Regions from separate parts of the Melaminivora sp. genome, predicted to be linked through region 2. Evidence: predicted binding sites of a transcription regulator. Region 2 holds the regulator's gene; the other holds the start of a gene.
What was found. Region 2 encodes FNR, which switches genes on or off when oxygen is low (the NO sensors DNR and NnrR bind a similar motif). Its sites were predicted from a motif close to TTGATNNNNATCAA; they were not measured.
Positions count from the first base shown of each region.

Region 1 (7,122 bases), on a different contig from region 2:
GGGGTCCTCGAAATGGCTCACGCGGCGCGTCACGCCCATCAGGCCCAGGATGTAGGGCGGCGTGAAGGCCACCCAGAAGCCCACCAGCCAGAACCAGAAGGTGGCCCGGCCCCACGATTCGACCAGCCGGTAGCCGAAGGCCTTGGGGAACCAGTAATGGATGCCGGCAAACACCGCGAACACCACACCACCGATGATCACGTTGTGGAAGTGCGCCACCAGGAACAGCGAGTTGTGCAGCACGAAGTCCGCCGGCGGCACGGCCAGCAGCACGCCCGTCATGCCGCCGATGGCGAAGGTGCACATGAAGCCGATGGTCCACAGCATGGGCACCGTGAAGCGGATGCGGCCCTTGTACATGGTGAACAGCCAGTTGAAGATCTTGGCGCCCGTCGGGATCGAGATGATCATCGTCGTGATGCCGAAGAAGGTGTTCACCGTCGCGCCCGAGCCCATGGTGAAGAAGTGGTGCAGCCACACCAGGTACGACAGGATGGTGATGACCACCGTGGCGTACACCATCGAGGTGTAGCCGAACAGGCGCTTGCGCGTGAAGGTGGGCACGATCTCGGAGTACACGCCGAACGCCGGCAGCACCAGGATGTAGACCTCGGGGTGGCCCCAGATCCAGATCAGGTTCACGTACAGCATGGAGTTGCCCCCCAGGTCGTTCGTGAAGAAGTGCGTGCCCAGGTACCGGTCCAGCGTCATCAGCACGAGCGCTGCCGTCAGAATGGGGAAGGTGGCGACGATCAGCGCGTTGGTGCACAGCGCGGTCCAGGTGAAGATGGGCATCTTCATGAGCTTCATGCCCGGCGCGCGCATCTTGATGATGGTCACGATCAGGTTGATGCCCGACAGCGTCGTGCCCACCCCCGCCACCTGCAGGCCCCAGATGTAGTAGTCCAGCCCCACGCCCGGGTCCTGCGCGCCGAGGTTGGACAGCGCGAGCCACCCGGAAGTGGAGAACTCGCCCAGGAACAGCGACACCATGGTCAGGATGGCCCCGCCCGTGGTCATCCAGAAGCTGAAGTTGTTCAGGAACGGGAACGAGACGTCGCGCGCGCCGATCTGCAGCGGCACCAGGTAGTTCATCAGCCCGGTGACGAACGGCATGGCCACGAAAAAGATCATGATCACGCCGTGGGCCGTGAAGATCTGGTCGTAGTGGTGCGGCGGCAGGTAGCCCAGGTTCTCGCCCACGGCCATGGCCTGGTGCAGGCGCATCATGATGGCGTCGGAAAACCCGCGCAGCAGCATGACCAGGCCCAGGATCATGTACATGATGCCGATTTTCTTGTGGTCGATGGAGCAGATCCAGTCGCGCCACAGCGGGCCCCACAGGCGATAGCGGGTGATGCCGCCCAGCACCACCAGGCCGCCCAGCACCACGGCGATGAAGGTCCACAGCAGGATGGGCTCGTGCGCCATGGGGACGGACTGCCAGGTCAGGCGGCCCAGCAGCCAGTGGTTGGGAGTCAGTTGTTCAGGAGACATAGGTTCTTCTCTTGCGACGCGCGGCTGTCATTGGCTGCCGGCCTGGGGCGTGGTGGCGCGTGCGCCCTTGGCCATCATGGTCTCGTGCATGCACGTCTGGCCGTCTTCCACGCAGCGGTTGAGGACGCGGTCGTACAGGCCGTCCTGCACGCTGGCAAAGCGCTGCACCGGGTCGCGCTCGCTGGGTTTGGCCAGCTGCAGGTAGCTGCCCTGGTCCAGGGTGCGGCCTTCCTGGCGGGCCTTTTGCACCCACTGCTCGAAGTCGCCCTCGGGCAGGCCGTGGAACTTGAACGTCATGCCCGAGAAGCCCGGGCCGCTGTAATGCGAAGCCAGGCCCTTGAATTCGCCGGGCTGGTTGATGATGGCGTTCAACTCGGTCTGCATGCCGGGCATGGCGTAGATCATCCCGGCCAGGTCGGGCACGTAGAAGGCGTTCATGGTGGACGTGGCCGTGAGCTTGAAGTGGATCGGCCGGTCCACCGGCGCCGCCAGCTCGTTGACGGTGGCGATGCCCTGCTCGGGGTAGAGGAACAGCCACTTCCAGTCCATGGCCACCACCTGCACCTCCAGCGGGCGCACGTCCGCGGGCAGGGCGCGGGCGTCGTCGATGCGGTCCAGCGGCCGGTAGGGGTCGAGCTTGTGCGTGGCGATCCAGGTGATGGCGCCCAGCGCGATGATGATCATCAGCGGCACGGTCCAGATGACCAGCTCCAGCGTCGTGGAGTGGTGCCAGTCGGGCTCGTAGGCGGCGTCCTTGTTGCCCTGGCGGTATTTCCAGGCGAACACCAGCGTGGCGATGATGACCGGCACGATGACGATCAGCATCAGCAGGGTGGCGGTGACGACGAGGTTGCCCTGCTGGGCGGCCACGTCGCCGGCCGGGTTGAGGACGACGGCCTTGCTGCAGCCGGCCAGGGCTGCCGCGCAGGCAGCCGCGGCCGGCCAGGCCAGCCCTCGGGAGTGAGAGGTCTTCGGCATCTTGTGGGTGGGCAGATACGCTTTCCTGGAAGGCGCGAGCGACACGCACAGCATGCCTGCGCATCCCCGGGAAAACGCGGATTACTGGACGGCCTTGAATGTAATACGCCTAGCGCGCAAGGCTATGGGACATTTTGTCCTGGATCAAGCGATCTGCCGTCCGTCCAGCGGAAAAACGCCCATGTCTGACACAAAGCAAGGCGCGGCCGTGCGCAAGCTGTCGAACAAGCACCCTTGTGGCCCGGCCTGCTTGGGTGTAGAACGAAACGGACTTGAGCCCGGTCAAGCCGGCCGGCACCCGCTGCAGCTGCAGCCAGGCAACAAAGGAGCAATGTCAATGACCAGCGGTTCCATGGCGCTGCCCGTGTACGGGCACGAGGGCGAGGCCTCGCTCTCGCACGCGAACACCCACGAGGAGGCCACCCCGGGCGAGATCGCCGTGGGCGTGATCATCGGCCGGTCCTCGGAGTATTTCGACTTCTTCGTCTTCGGCATCGCTTGTGTGCTGGTGTTCCCGCAGCTGATGTTCCCGTTTCTCTCGCCGCTGGCCGGCACGCTGGCGGCCTTCGGCATCTTCACGCTGGCCTTCATCGCCCGGCCCGTCGGCACGGCCCTGTCGATGGCGGTGCAGCGGCGCTGGGGGCGCGGCACCAAGCTGACGCTGGCGCTGTTCCTGCTGGGCAGCTCCACCGTGGGCATGGCGCTGATGCCGGGCTATGAGTCCATGGGCGCCGCCGCCATCGCCGTGCTGGTGGCCCTGCGCATCGGCCAGGGCGTGGCGCTGGGCGGCTCCTGGGACGGCCTGCCGTCGCTGCTGGCCCTGGCCGCCCCGCGCGAGCGCCGCGGCTGGTACGCCATGGTGGGCCAGCTGGGCGCGCCCGCGGGTTTTGCCCTGGCGGCGGCGCTCTTTGCCTACATCTACAGCCACCTGACGCAGGAGGAGTTCCTCGCCTGGGGCTGGCGCTACCCGTTCTGTGTGGCGTTCGCCATCAACGTGGTGGCCCTGTTCGCGCGCCTGCGCCTGGTTGTGGGGCAGTCGTATGCCGAGCTGCTGGAGGAAAAAGAGCTCGAACCCATGCCCGTGGCGCAGCTGGTGCGCGACGAGGGCGGCAACGTTTTTCTGGGCGCCTTTGCCGCACTGGCCAGCTTTGCACTGTTCCACCTGGTGACGATCTTTCCGCTGTCCTGGATCTCGCTGCGCTCCGAGCGCAGCATGACCGAGGTGCTGGGGGTGCAGATCGTGGGCGCGTTTCTCGCTGCGCTGGCCATCATGCTGTCGGGCCGACTGGCCGACCGGGTGGGGCGGCGCAACCTGCTGGCCGGCATGGCCGTGCTGATCGGCCTGTTCAGCCTGGCCACGCCCTGGCTGCTGGGCGGCGGCGTGGCCGGCAGCAACACCTTCCTGCTGCTGGGTTTCGTGCTGCTGGGGCTGTCGTACGGACAGGCCTCGGGCACCGTCACGGCCAACTTCTCGCCACATTACCGCTACACCGGCGCCGCACTATCGGCCGACCTGGCGTGGCTGCTGGGCGCGGCCTTCGCACCGCTGGTGGCCCTGGGCCTGTCGGCGCGCTTCGGCCTGGGGGCGGTGACGCTGTACCTGCTGTCGGGCGTGGTGTGCACGCTGGCGGCGCTGCGCATCAACCGGCTGATCGAGCAGCGCAGCTGATAATGCTACTCAAAAGATAGCTGTAAGCCCTTGCAGGGCAAGGGCTTGAGGCCCATTTCACCCAAGACTTGCCTCAGCCGCCCTGCACCAGCCGGAAGCCCACGTGCGACATCGGGCTGTGCGGGTCGCTGCCGCGCCGGGCGCTGGGGCGGTAGGACAGGCAGTAATCCTCGTTGCACAGGAAGGAGCCGCCGCGGATGACGCGCCGGGGCGCGTCGGCGGGCACGCCCGGCTCGCTGGGGTCGAAGGATTGCGCCGGGCCGCGCGGGTTGTCTACCGGGCCGCGCGCGCCCCGAGCCTGGCGCGTGAACTCGTCGGCGCGATACCAGTCGGCCACCCACTGCCAGGCGTTGCCGGTCATATCGTGCAGACCGTAGCCGTTGGCCGGAAAGCTGCCCGCAGCCACGGTGCCGGCCGCGCCGCCCGCCTGGGCGCTGACCACCGGAAAGGGCTGGGCCCGCGCGTCCCAGTAGTTGGCCAGCAGGGCGCCGCCGGGCCGGGCCTCGTCACCCCAGCTGTAGGTGGCCTGCTCCAGGCCGCCGCGCGCGGCGAACTCCCACTCGGCTTCGGTCGGCAGGCGCTTGCCGGCCCAGCGGGCATAGGCCAGCGCGTCGTCGTGGCTGACCTGCACCACCGGGTGGTCGCCCCGGCCCTCGATGGAGCTGCCCGGACCCTGGGGGTGCCGCCAGTCGGCGCCCGGCACGTAGCGCCACCACTGGGCGTAATCATCCAGCCGCACCGGCGCGCTGGTGCCCACGAAGACCATGGCGCCGGGCACCAGCACGTCCTCGGGCGGGCGCGGTGTGCCGGGCGGCAGCTGCACGCGGATGGTCTCCCAGTCGGGCCTGCGCTCGGCGGTGGTCACATGGCCCGTCTGGCGCACGAACTCGGCAAATTGGTCGTTGGTGACATGCGTCGTGTCCATCCAGAAGCCCCCGACGCGCACCGGGTGCGCAGGGCCCTCGTTGGCCTGGGCCAGGGCGTGGTCGCTGCCCATCAGGAAGGTGCCGCCCGGCACCCAGGCCATGCCCAGCGGGCCACGCACGCCGTCGCCCAGCACGATGGCGGGAGGCGCCGGACGCGCAGGCGCGCGCCGTGCCAGGGCCTGCCAGCCGCCCAGACCGGCGACGGCCGCGAGCGCGGCGCCGCCACCCAGCAGCCAGCGTCGGCGCAGCGGTCGCGCGGGTTCAGTAGACACCCGGGCGCCTCGTGCAGACCGTGCCCAGGTGGCGCTCGATGACCTGCCGGTCCGCGGCATCGGTGCGGCCATCGAAGAAGAAGTCATAGACGCTGGACAGGCCCCAGTCGCGTGCGATGCGCTGCCAGTGGGCCAGGTCCTGCGCGTCCACCACGCCGTCCCGGTTGCCGTCGCCCGGGCAGTCGGGCTCGGACCCCAGCAGCTCGTCCAGCCGGGCGCTGAGCGCGGCGTAGGCGGCCTGCTGCCCGGTGCTGAGCGGGCCGCGCAGCAGGTCGTTGCTGGCCGGGTCCTCCAGCCTGGGGTTGCCGGGCGCCTGGTCGATCTCGTAGAACTCGGTGACCACATCCTCGCGGCTGCCGCCGGTGGCCGGGTCGTGGTTCAGCGTGGTGTTGCGCACCAGCTTGTAGTGCTCGTCGCGAAGGGCCAGGGTGCGCTCGGGCAGCACCAGCACGGGGCCGGGCGCGGCCCCCGCGGCGGCAATGGCGCGGTTGACCTCCCAGCACTGCGCGTGGCCGGCGCCGCCCGGGTCAATGACGGACGGGTCGGTGTGGCCCGGCCCCCACCACACGCCGGAATTGTCCTCGCACACGCTCTTGGCGGTGGGGATCTGCGTGCAGCTGCCGGCCTGGGTGGAGGTGCGGCTCATGACGCAGGGGCCGTTGCGCGCGCCGTTGGCCTGGATGTTGACGCCCGACTGCGTGAAGTTGACGCTGCGCAGGCTGGCCTGCCCGGGCGTGCTCAGGTAGGGCAGCAGGCCCACCGAATCCACCGTGCGCGGCACCGCCTGGTGCACGTCGATGCCGGCCAGCTCGCCGAAGAGCTGGAACAGGTCCACGCTGTTGACCATGTGCTCCACCGCGCGCCCGGGCGCGGCCACCTGCGGCCCGGCAACGATCAGCGGTACCCACACCCCCGTCTGGTAGGACGTACCCTTGGCCAGCGTCAGGCTGAAGGGCGGCTTCACGGCAAAGCCCAGCGAGCCGTTGTCGCCCACGATGACGATGACGGTGTTGCTCGCGCGCGGGTCGTAGGCCAGGCTGCCGTCCGCGCCGCGCCTGGCCAGGCCGGTCTCGACCAGCAGGCGGCCGAACTCGCTGTCCATGGCCTCGGTCATCTGGTTCTGGATCAGCCGCCCGGTCACGGGGCTGGCGCAGTCCAGCACGTTGCCCGACAGGCGCGGGCTGGTCTGCGGCGACAGCTGCTTGGGCGCATGCTGCCAGGGCGTGTGCGCGGCCGAATAGCTCACCGTGGCCATCCAGGGCGTGCCGGCCGGGCGCGCCTTGATCCAGTGGATGGCAGCGTCGGTCTCGATCGTCGTGCGATAGCCGCGTGCGCGCGGGTCGGACAGGGGCACCACCTCGGTGCGGCCGCCGTCGATGACCACCAGCGGCGAGACGTAGTAGGCGTTCTCGCGGCCAAAGTCCAGCCGCGTGCGGGCCGGCAGGGGCGTGCCGCACTGGTGGCGGTCCACGAAGACGCCGCCGCGCGCCAGGCACTGCAGGCCGTTGCTGTCCTCGGACAGCGGCGCCAGCGGCAGGTTCTCGCAGGCGCCGCTGGCGAAGTGGCACGACCCGGCGAAGTGGTGCGGATAAAAACCGCAGGCCTGTGCGCCCGCGTCGTAGGCGCCGCCGGCCGTGGTGTCGATGGAGCCGGGCAGGCCGCCGACCCAGCCGTAGAAATGGTCCCAGCCCAGCTGCAGCGGCGTGGTGTTGCCGGCCTCGTTGTGCTCAGGACCGGCCAGGTGGAACTTGCCGAACATGGCGCTTGTGTAGCCGGCCTG
Region 1 covers NZ_DAMCAM010000027.1:21,750-28,871, forward strand. Annotated here, with positions in the region: gene cyoB (cytochrome o ubiquinol oxidase subunit I) at 1-1,497, opposite strand, end outside; gene cyoA (ubiquinol oxidase subunit II) at 1,525-2,475, opposite strand; gene RT051_RS07825 (MFS transporter) at 2,813-4,144, shown strand; gene RT051_RS07830 (formylglycine-generating enzyme family protein) at 4,218-5,414, opposite strand; gene RT051_RS07835 (sulfatase-like hydrolase/transferase) at 5,332-7,122, opposite strand, start outside.
Region 1: a site for FNR is predicted at 2,610-2,623, ahead of cyoA (ubiquinol oxidase subunit II). Genes of this name have one in related genera too.

Region 2 (7,122 bases):
GCCGTGCATCACATCCATCCACAGCGCCCAGCCGCCGAGCACGCACAGCACGGCGCCTGCGGCACGCGAGCCGCTGGCCTGCTGCATCCGGTTGAGCCGCTGCCGCAGCCATTGCCAGGCCGCGGGGCCCGCCACCAGCCACAGGCCGCTGCCGATGCCAAACAGCACCATGCTGGCCGCGCCACGCGCCACGCTGCCGCTCAGGGCAGCGGTGAGCAGCGCGGTGTAAAGCAGCCCGCAGGGCAGCAATGCCCAGGCCATGCCGGTGAAAAACAGTCCGCCCGGGCGTGCCACCAGGGGCTGCACGCGCGCCCACACGGTGCGGCCGGCGCTCTCTATCCAGGCGGGCTGGCGTGCCTGCAGCAGCATCATGAGGCCCCAGGCGATGATGAGCACATGCGTCATGGTCCACAGCGGCCGCAGTGCGCTGCTGTGCTGGCCCAGCCAGGCCAGCTGGTCCATGGCGAAGGCTGCGGCACCACCGGCGGTGCCATAGCCCGCCAGGCGCCCGACGTGGAAGGCCAGCGTGCGGCCCAGCACCGGGCGGCGCGGCAGCCAGTGGATCACCTGAGGTTCGCCCGGGGCGGCAGGGCGTCCCCCTGCCCCTATCACTGCGCCGCAGGGCCCGGCGCACATGGCAAGGCAGTGCGTACCACCCACCAGGCCCATCAGGAAGACGGTGGACGCAAGCGTGAGGAACATGGATCAGATGATCCGGGAGAAGCGCGCGCGGTTCCGGTTGGCCTGCAGATATTTATCGAACGCCATGGCGACGCCGCGCACGAAGTACCAGCCCAGCTCGGTGACCTGCACGCCGTCGTCGGCCAGCTTGACCAGGCCCTGCCCGGCCATCTCCTCGAGTTGCTGCAGTTCGGGCTCGAAATAGCTGCGAAAGTCGATCAGCCAGGCGGCCTCCATGGGCTCGAACAGCACTTCGCCCTGGCACATCAGCGCCATGATGACCGAGCGGCGCACCAGGTCGTCCTTCGTCAGCGCCAGGCCACGCGCGATAGGGAGGCGCCCCTGGTTGATGGCATCGTAGTACTCGTCCAGCGTCTTGACGTTCTGGCTGTACGTGGCGCCGATGCGGCCGATGGCCGACACCCCCAGGCCGATCAGGTCGCAGTCCGGCTGGGTGCTGTAGCCCTGGAAGTTGCGGTGCAGCCGGCCCTGGCGCTTGGCCACCGCCAGCGAGTCCTGCGGCAGGGCGAAGTGGTCCATGCCCACATAGACATAGCCCGCGCCCTCGAACACCTCCAGGGCCTGCGCCAGCATGGAAAGCTTGGCCGAGGCCATGGGCAGCTCGGCCGTGATGATGCGCCGCTGCGCCTTGAAGCGCTCGGGCAGGTGGGCGTAGGCGTAGAGCGCGATGCGATCCGGCCGCAGCTCGGAGACCTGCCCCAGCGTGCGCTCGAATGATTCGGGCGTCTGCCGGGGCAGGCCGTAGATCAGGTCCACGTTCACGGACTCGAACCCCAGGCGGCGCGAGCTCTCGATGAGGGAGAACACCTGCTCGGCCGGCTGCACGCGGTGCACTGCCTTCTGCACTTCGGGGTCGAAGTCCTGCACGCCGAAGCTCAGGCGGTTGAAGCCGAGCTCGGCCAGCAGGGCCAGGCGCGACTCGTCCACGGTGCGCGGATCGACCTCGATGGAGTATTCGCCGCCCGGCACCAGCGTGAAGCTGCGCTTGAGCATGGCCATCAGCTCGCGCAGGCCTTCGTCGGACAGGAACGTGGGCGTGCCGCCGCCGAAATGCAGCTGGCTCACCTGCTGTCCCACGCCGCAGTGCGCGGTATGCAGGTCGATCTCGCGGCTCAGGTAGCGCAGATAGACCTCGGCGCGCTCGGGGTGGCGCGTGATGATCTTGTTGCACGCGCAGTAATAGCAGAGGGATTGGCAGAACGGAATGTGGACGTACAGCGACAGCGGCATCGCTTTGCCCACCGATCCCACCCGGCGCTGCTGCAGGGCCAGCACGTATTCCTCTTCGCCGAAGGCTTCCACGAAACGATCCGCCGTGGGGTAGGAGGTATAGCGTGGCCCTGGAACGTCGAAGCGTCGCAGCAGTTCGGTGGTGACAACGGTCATAGGGGGTAATTCCTCAGGGTGAGTCGGGCACTGTGCCCCAGCTGGCGCCCGAGCGTCCTTGATTTCGATCAAGAGGACCCAATGTCTGCGAAATGACAATTCGCCCTGGATCAAAGCACGTGCGCGTGCCTGCGACTTTCGCAGGCCTTGCAGCGTTCGGATGTAAGCTAGCGCCATGACCAGGGTACCCATGTCTCCCAACCTTCAAGCCATCAAGGTTGCTTGCTCCAACTGCAACCTGCGCGAGCTGTGCATGCCGGTGGGCCTGGACGAGCAGCAGCTCAAGCGCCTGGACGAGATCGTCGCCGTTCGGCGCAAGGTCAAGCGCGGCGGCAACCTGTTTCGCAATGGCGACCCTTTCACCTCGCTCTACGCCATCCGCACGGGCTTCTTCAAGACCTGCGTGGCCACCGAGGACGGGCGCGACCAGGTGACGGGATTCCAGATGGCCGGGGAGATCATCGGCCTGGACGGCATCGTCAACGACCACCATACCTGCGACGCGGTGGCGCTGGAGGACGCGGAGGTCTGCGTCATGCCCTTCGACCGGGTCGAGGAGCTCTCGCGCGAGATCAACGCCCTGCAGACGCATGTGCACAAGATCATGAGCCGCGAAATCGTGCGCGAGCACGGCGTCATGCTGCTGCTGGGCAGCATGCGTGCCGAAGAGCGGCTGGCGGCTTTCCTGCTGAACCTGGTACAGCGCCTGCACGCGCGTGGTTTTTCGCAGTCGGAGCTGGTCCTGCGCATGACGCGCGAGGAGATCGGCAGCTACCTGGGCCTGAAGCTTGAAACGGTGAGTCGCACTTTCTCGAAATTCGTCGAGGAAGGCATCGTCGAAGTCAAGCAGCGCCACGTGCGCATCATCGACACCAACGCCCTCAAGCGCATCGTCAACAGCCAGCAGGCCTGCCACTGACCCTCGGCCGGCGCTGCCCGGAACGCAAAAAGGCAATGCCTGCGCATTGCCTTTTTTTGCGTTTGCAGCCCGGGCGGCGCTGGCCGCCGGGGCTGCCGTTCCCGCTCAGTTGAGGGGGGTCTTCTTCCCGTCGGGATAGTGGTAGAGCGTGATCGCGGGGTTCTTCATCTCGCCATTGGACTCGAAGGCGATGTTGGCCGTCACACCCTTGTAACTGGACTTGAGCAACTCCGGGATGTAAACCTTCGGATCCCACGAGCCGGCGCGCTTCATGGCGTCGACCAGCAGCATGGTGGCGTCGTAGGTGTAGGGGCTGTAGATCTGGTACTGGCCAGGGTACTTGGCGTCGTACTTGGCCTTCCAGGCCATGCCGCCGGGCATCTTGGCCAGCGACGCGCCGCCTTCGGCGCACACCACGTTCGACAGGGTCTTGGCGCCCGCGGTCAGCTTGGCGATCTCGGTCGTGCACAGGCCGTCGCCACCGAAATACTTCACGTTGCCCATGCCGAGCTGCTCCATCTGCCGGAGCATGGGGCCGGCCTGCGGGTCCATGCCGCCGAAGAAGATGGCGTCCGGGTTCTTGGCCTTGATGGCCGTGAGGATGGCCATGAAGTCGGTGGCCTTGTCGGTGGTGAACTGCTCGTCGACCACCTTCATGCCCTTCTCGGCCGCCACCCGCTTGAACACGTTGGCCAGACCCTGGCCATAGGCCGTGCGGTCATCGACCACGGCCACCGTCTTGAGCTTGAGCGTGTCGCTGGCATAGGCCGCGACCCCCGCGCCCAGGGCGTTGTCGTTGGCGATGATGCGGAACGTGGTCTTGTAGCCGGGCTTGGTCAGGTTGGGGTTGGTGGCCGCGCCCGTGACGTGCGGGATGCCGCAGTCGTTGTAGACCTTGGCCGCGGGAATCGTGGTGCCCGAATTGAGGTGGCCCACCACGCCGGCGGCCTTGGCGTCGCACAGCTTCTGCGCCGCCGCCGTGCCCTGCTTGGGGTCGGCCGCGTCATCCTCGGCCAGCAGCTCGAACCTGACCTTCTTGCCGCCGATGGTCACGCCCTGGGCGTTGAGCTCCTCGATCGCCATGCGGGCGCCGTTCTCGTTGTCCTTGCCGTAGTGCGCCTGGGCCCCGGACACGGGCGCCACGTGACCGATTTTCACCACCTCTTGGGCGTGGGTCATGCCGGCGATGGCCGCAATGGCGGCCACCACGGTCAGTTTCAACTTCAATTGCATAGATGTCTCCGATCCTTCATTGCTGGAAGTGGCGTTGCGTGACAACGCGCAGAAACATATCGCAGTTCAAAACCGCCCACACTAGGGAACACGAGAAAATCACGCCGATACCACACCGGGATATACCCTGTCATCGCTTTGGAACGTGTTTCAGTGCCCGGCCAGCGCCGGTTCAGGGGCGGCAGTTTTTCGTCAATTCCTCGGCCACGGCTTCATAGACGGACTGGCGCACCACGGTCTCGACCTCCTCGCGCAGGCGCGTGCCGATGGAGCGCGTCTGCTCCTCGATGACCAGGGCGATGGCCTCGGCGAGCCTGTGCTCCAGGACCAGGTCCACGCGCTGCATCAGGCGGTGCACCATGTCCTCCTGCAGGCCGTCGGCTGCCACGGGCAGCTGCAGCGCCGCCGTGGCGGGGGCGGCCGGCGCGGGCGCGCCGTCCTCCGCCGGAAGATGCACCACCTCCGTGAGGGTGGGGACGAAGCGCGGCGGCGTGCGCGGTGGCTGGGTCATTCGCGCGCCCCGCCCACCAGGTCGTGGCGCACGATGGCAAAGCCGCCGGCCTGGTACTGGCGCCAGCGCTGGCGCGCCTGGGCACGCTCCTGCGGGTCGGCCTGCGGCACCACCTCGATCACGCGGGCGAACTCGGCAAAGCCCTCAGGCACGCCCTCGCCCGCGTTGATCAGCACCTGCCGGTGGCTGCACGCGAGTGGCGTCTCGGTGAGCAGCACCGGCGACGCTTCCACGACGTCGGCGGCAGCGTCTTCCAGACAGTGGGCGACGAAGTCGGAAGGCTCCAAAAACCATAGCATGCGATCAAGGCGCAGCAAGGCCTTTCGGTCTCCCGCGATGACAATCCGGGCATCCTGGCGCAGCGCCTTGCGGACCACGCGGCAGATGTGCCCGAACCTATCCGGTGCGTTGAAGTGGAACGCGATCTCGGTCATGTGCCTGGCTGGTGCCCGGGGGCCGGCGTGGGCAGGCCCGCTACGGGCATGGCAGCCCCTCAGCCTTTCGCCGCCCGGGGCGCGGCCTTGGGGGCGGACTTGGGAGCGGTCTTGGACCCTGCCTTGGCGGCAGCCTTGGGCGCGGCATGGGGCTGCGCCGCAGGCGCCTGGCCGGCCTGGGCGATCAGGTACTCCACGAGCAGCCCGACGGGCCGGCCGGTCGCGCCCTTGGCAGCGCCGCCCTTCCAGGCCGTGCCGGCAATGTCCAGGTGCGCCCACGGCAGGTCGCCGACGAAGCGCTGCAGGAACTTGGCCGCCGTCACCGAGCCGGCGGGCCGGCCCGCAACGTTGGCCACGTCGGCGAAATTGCTCTTGAGCCCCTCGCCGTACTCGTCGTCGAGTGGCATGCGCCAGCACGGGTCGAGCGCCGCCTCGCCGGCGCCCTGCAGCTCGGCGGCCAGGGCGTCCGACGTGGAGAACAGGCCGCTGCGCAGCCCACCCAGGGCGATCACGCAGGCGCCCGTGAGCGTGGCGATGTCGATCAATGCGCGCGGCTTGAAGCGCGCCGCGTAGGTCAGTGCGTCGCACAGCACCAGGCGGCCCTCGGCGTCGGTGTTGAGCACCTCGATGGTCTGCCCGCTCATGCTGGTGACCACGTCACCGGGCTTGAGCGCCCGGCCGTCGGGCATGTTCTCACACGCCGGGATGAGGCCCACGACGTTGATGGCGGGCTGCAGCTCGGCCAGGGCACGAAACACCCCCAGCACGCTGGCCGCGCCGCCCATGTCGAACTTCATCTCGTCCATCTCGGGCGCGGGCTTGAGCGAGATGCCGCCCGTGTCGAAGGTGATGCCCTTGCCAACCAGCACCACGGGCGCCTCGGCCTTGGCCGCGCCACCGTAGCGCAGCTCGATGAAGCGCAGGGGCTGCTCCGAGCCCTGCGCCACCGCGAGAAAGGCACCCATGCCCAGCTTGGCCACCTCCGCCGGGCCGCGTACCGTGCACTGGATGCCGGGCAGGTTGGCCAGCTCGCGCGCGGCGTCGGCCAGCAGGCTGGGCGTGGCGTGGTTGGCCGGGCGGTTGGCCCACTCGCGGGCGAACCCGATCCCGGTCGCAAGCGCCTGGCCGGTGGCGAACTCGCTGCGCGCCGCCGCGGCGTCGGCCATGCCCAGCAGCAGCGCGTCGGGCACATGGGTCTCGTTCTTGCTCTTGGTGGCCGAATACACATAGACCGCCTCGGCGGCGGCGCAAATCGTCGCCTGCACTGCCCCGGGGGCGGGCGTGCCCGCCAGCACCACGGCGGCCTTGCGCACCGCCGGCTGGCGCAGGGCCGCCGCCAATGCCAGCACCGCCTTGCGCGTCGCCTGCGCACCGCCGTCGCCGCAGCCGAGCATCAGCAGCCGACGCGCGGCCACGCCTTCGGGGGCATACAGCTGCAGCATCTTGCCGGGCTTGGTCTCCAGGTCCTGCTGCGAGAGTGCCCGTGCGATCAGTGCCCCCACGGCGCCCGCGTCCTGCGCGGGTGCGAAGCCCTCGGGGACCAGCACGGCCAGCAGATCGCACTTGTGCCGGGCCGCTGCCGGCAGGGTCAGGGACTTGAGTTCAAAGTTCATAATCGGCGTTTTCCTTCGAGACAATGTTATTCGATTCATCCATCCGCAAGGAGTTGGCGCGCTCCTTCGGCGCGACCCTGGTGGTGCTGGTCACCGTGGTCATGACCATGATGCTGATACGCACGCTGGGGCTGGCGTCGCGCGGTAGCGTGGGGCCGGCGGATGTGCTGCTGGTGATGGGCTTTACCGTGCTCGGGCAGCTGTCCACGCTACTGAGCCTGTGCCTGTTCATCGCGGTGGTGAGCGTGCTCTCGCGCATGTACCGCGACAGCGAGATGGCGATCTGGTTTTCCTCCGGCCAGGGCCTGGTCAGCCTGCTGCGCC
Region 2 covers NZ_DAMCAM010000033.1:11,080-18,201, forward strand. Annotated here, with positions in the region: gene RT051_RS08895 (sulfite exporter TauE/SafE family protein) at 1-702, opposite strand, end outside; gene hemN (oxygen-independent coproporphyrinogen III oxidase) at 706-2,088, opposite strand; gene fnr (fumarate/nitrate reduction transcriptional regulator Fnr) at 2,279-3,007, shown strand; gene RT051_RS08910 (branched-chain amino acid ABC transporter substrate-binding protein) at 3,113-4,240, opposite strand; gene RT051_RS08915 (hypothetical protein) at 4,413-4,751, opposite strand; gene RT051_RS08920 (DNA polymerase III subunit chi) at 4,748-5,185, opposite strand; gene RT051_RS08925 (leucyl aminopeptidase) at 5,245-6,798, opposite strand; gene lptF (LPS export ABC transporter permease LptF) at 6,822-7,122, shown strand, end outside.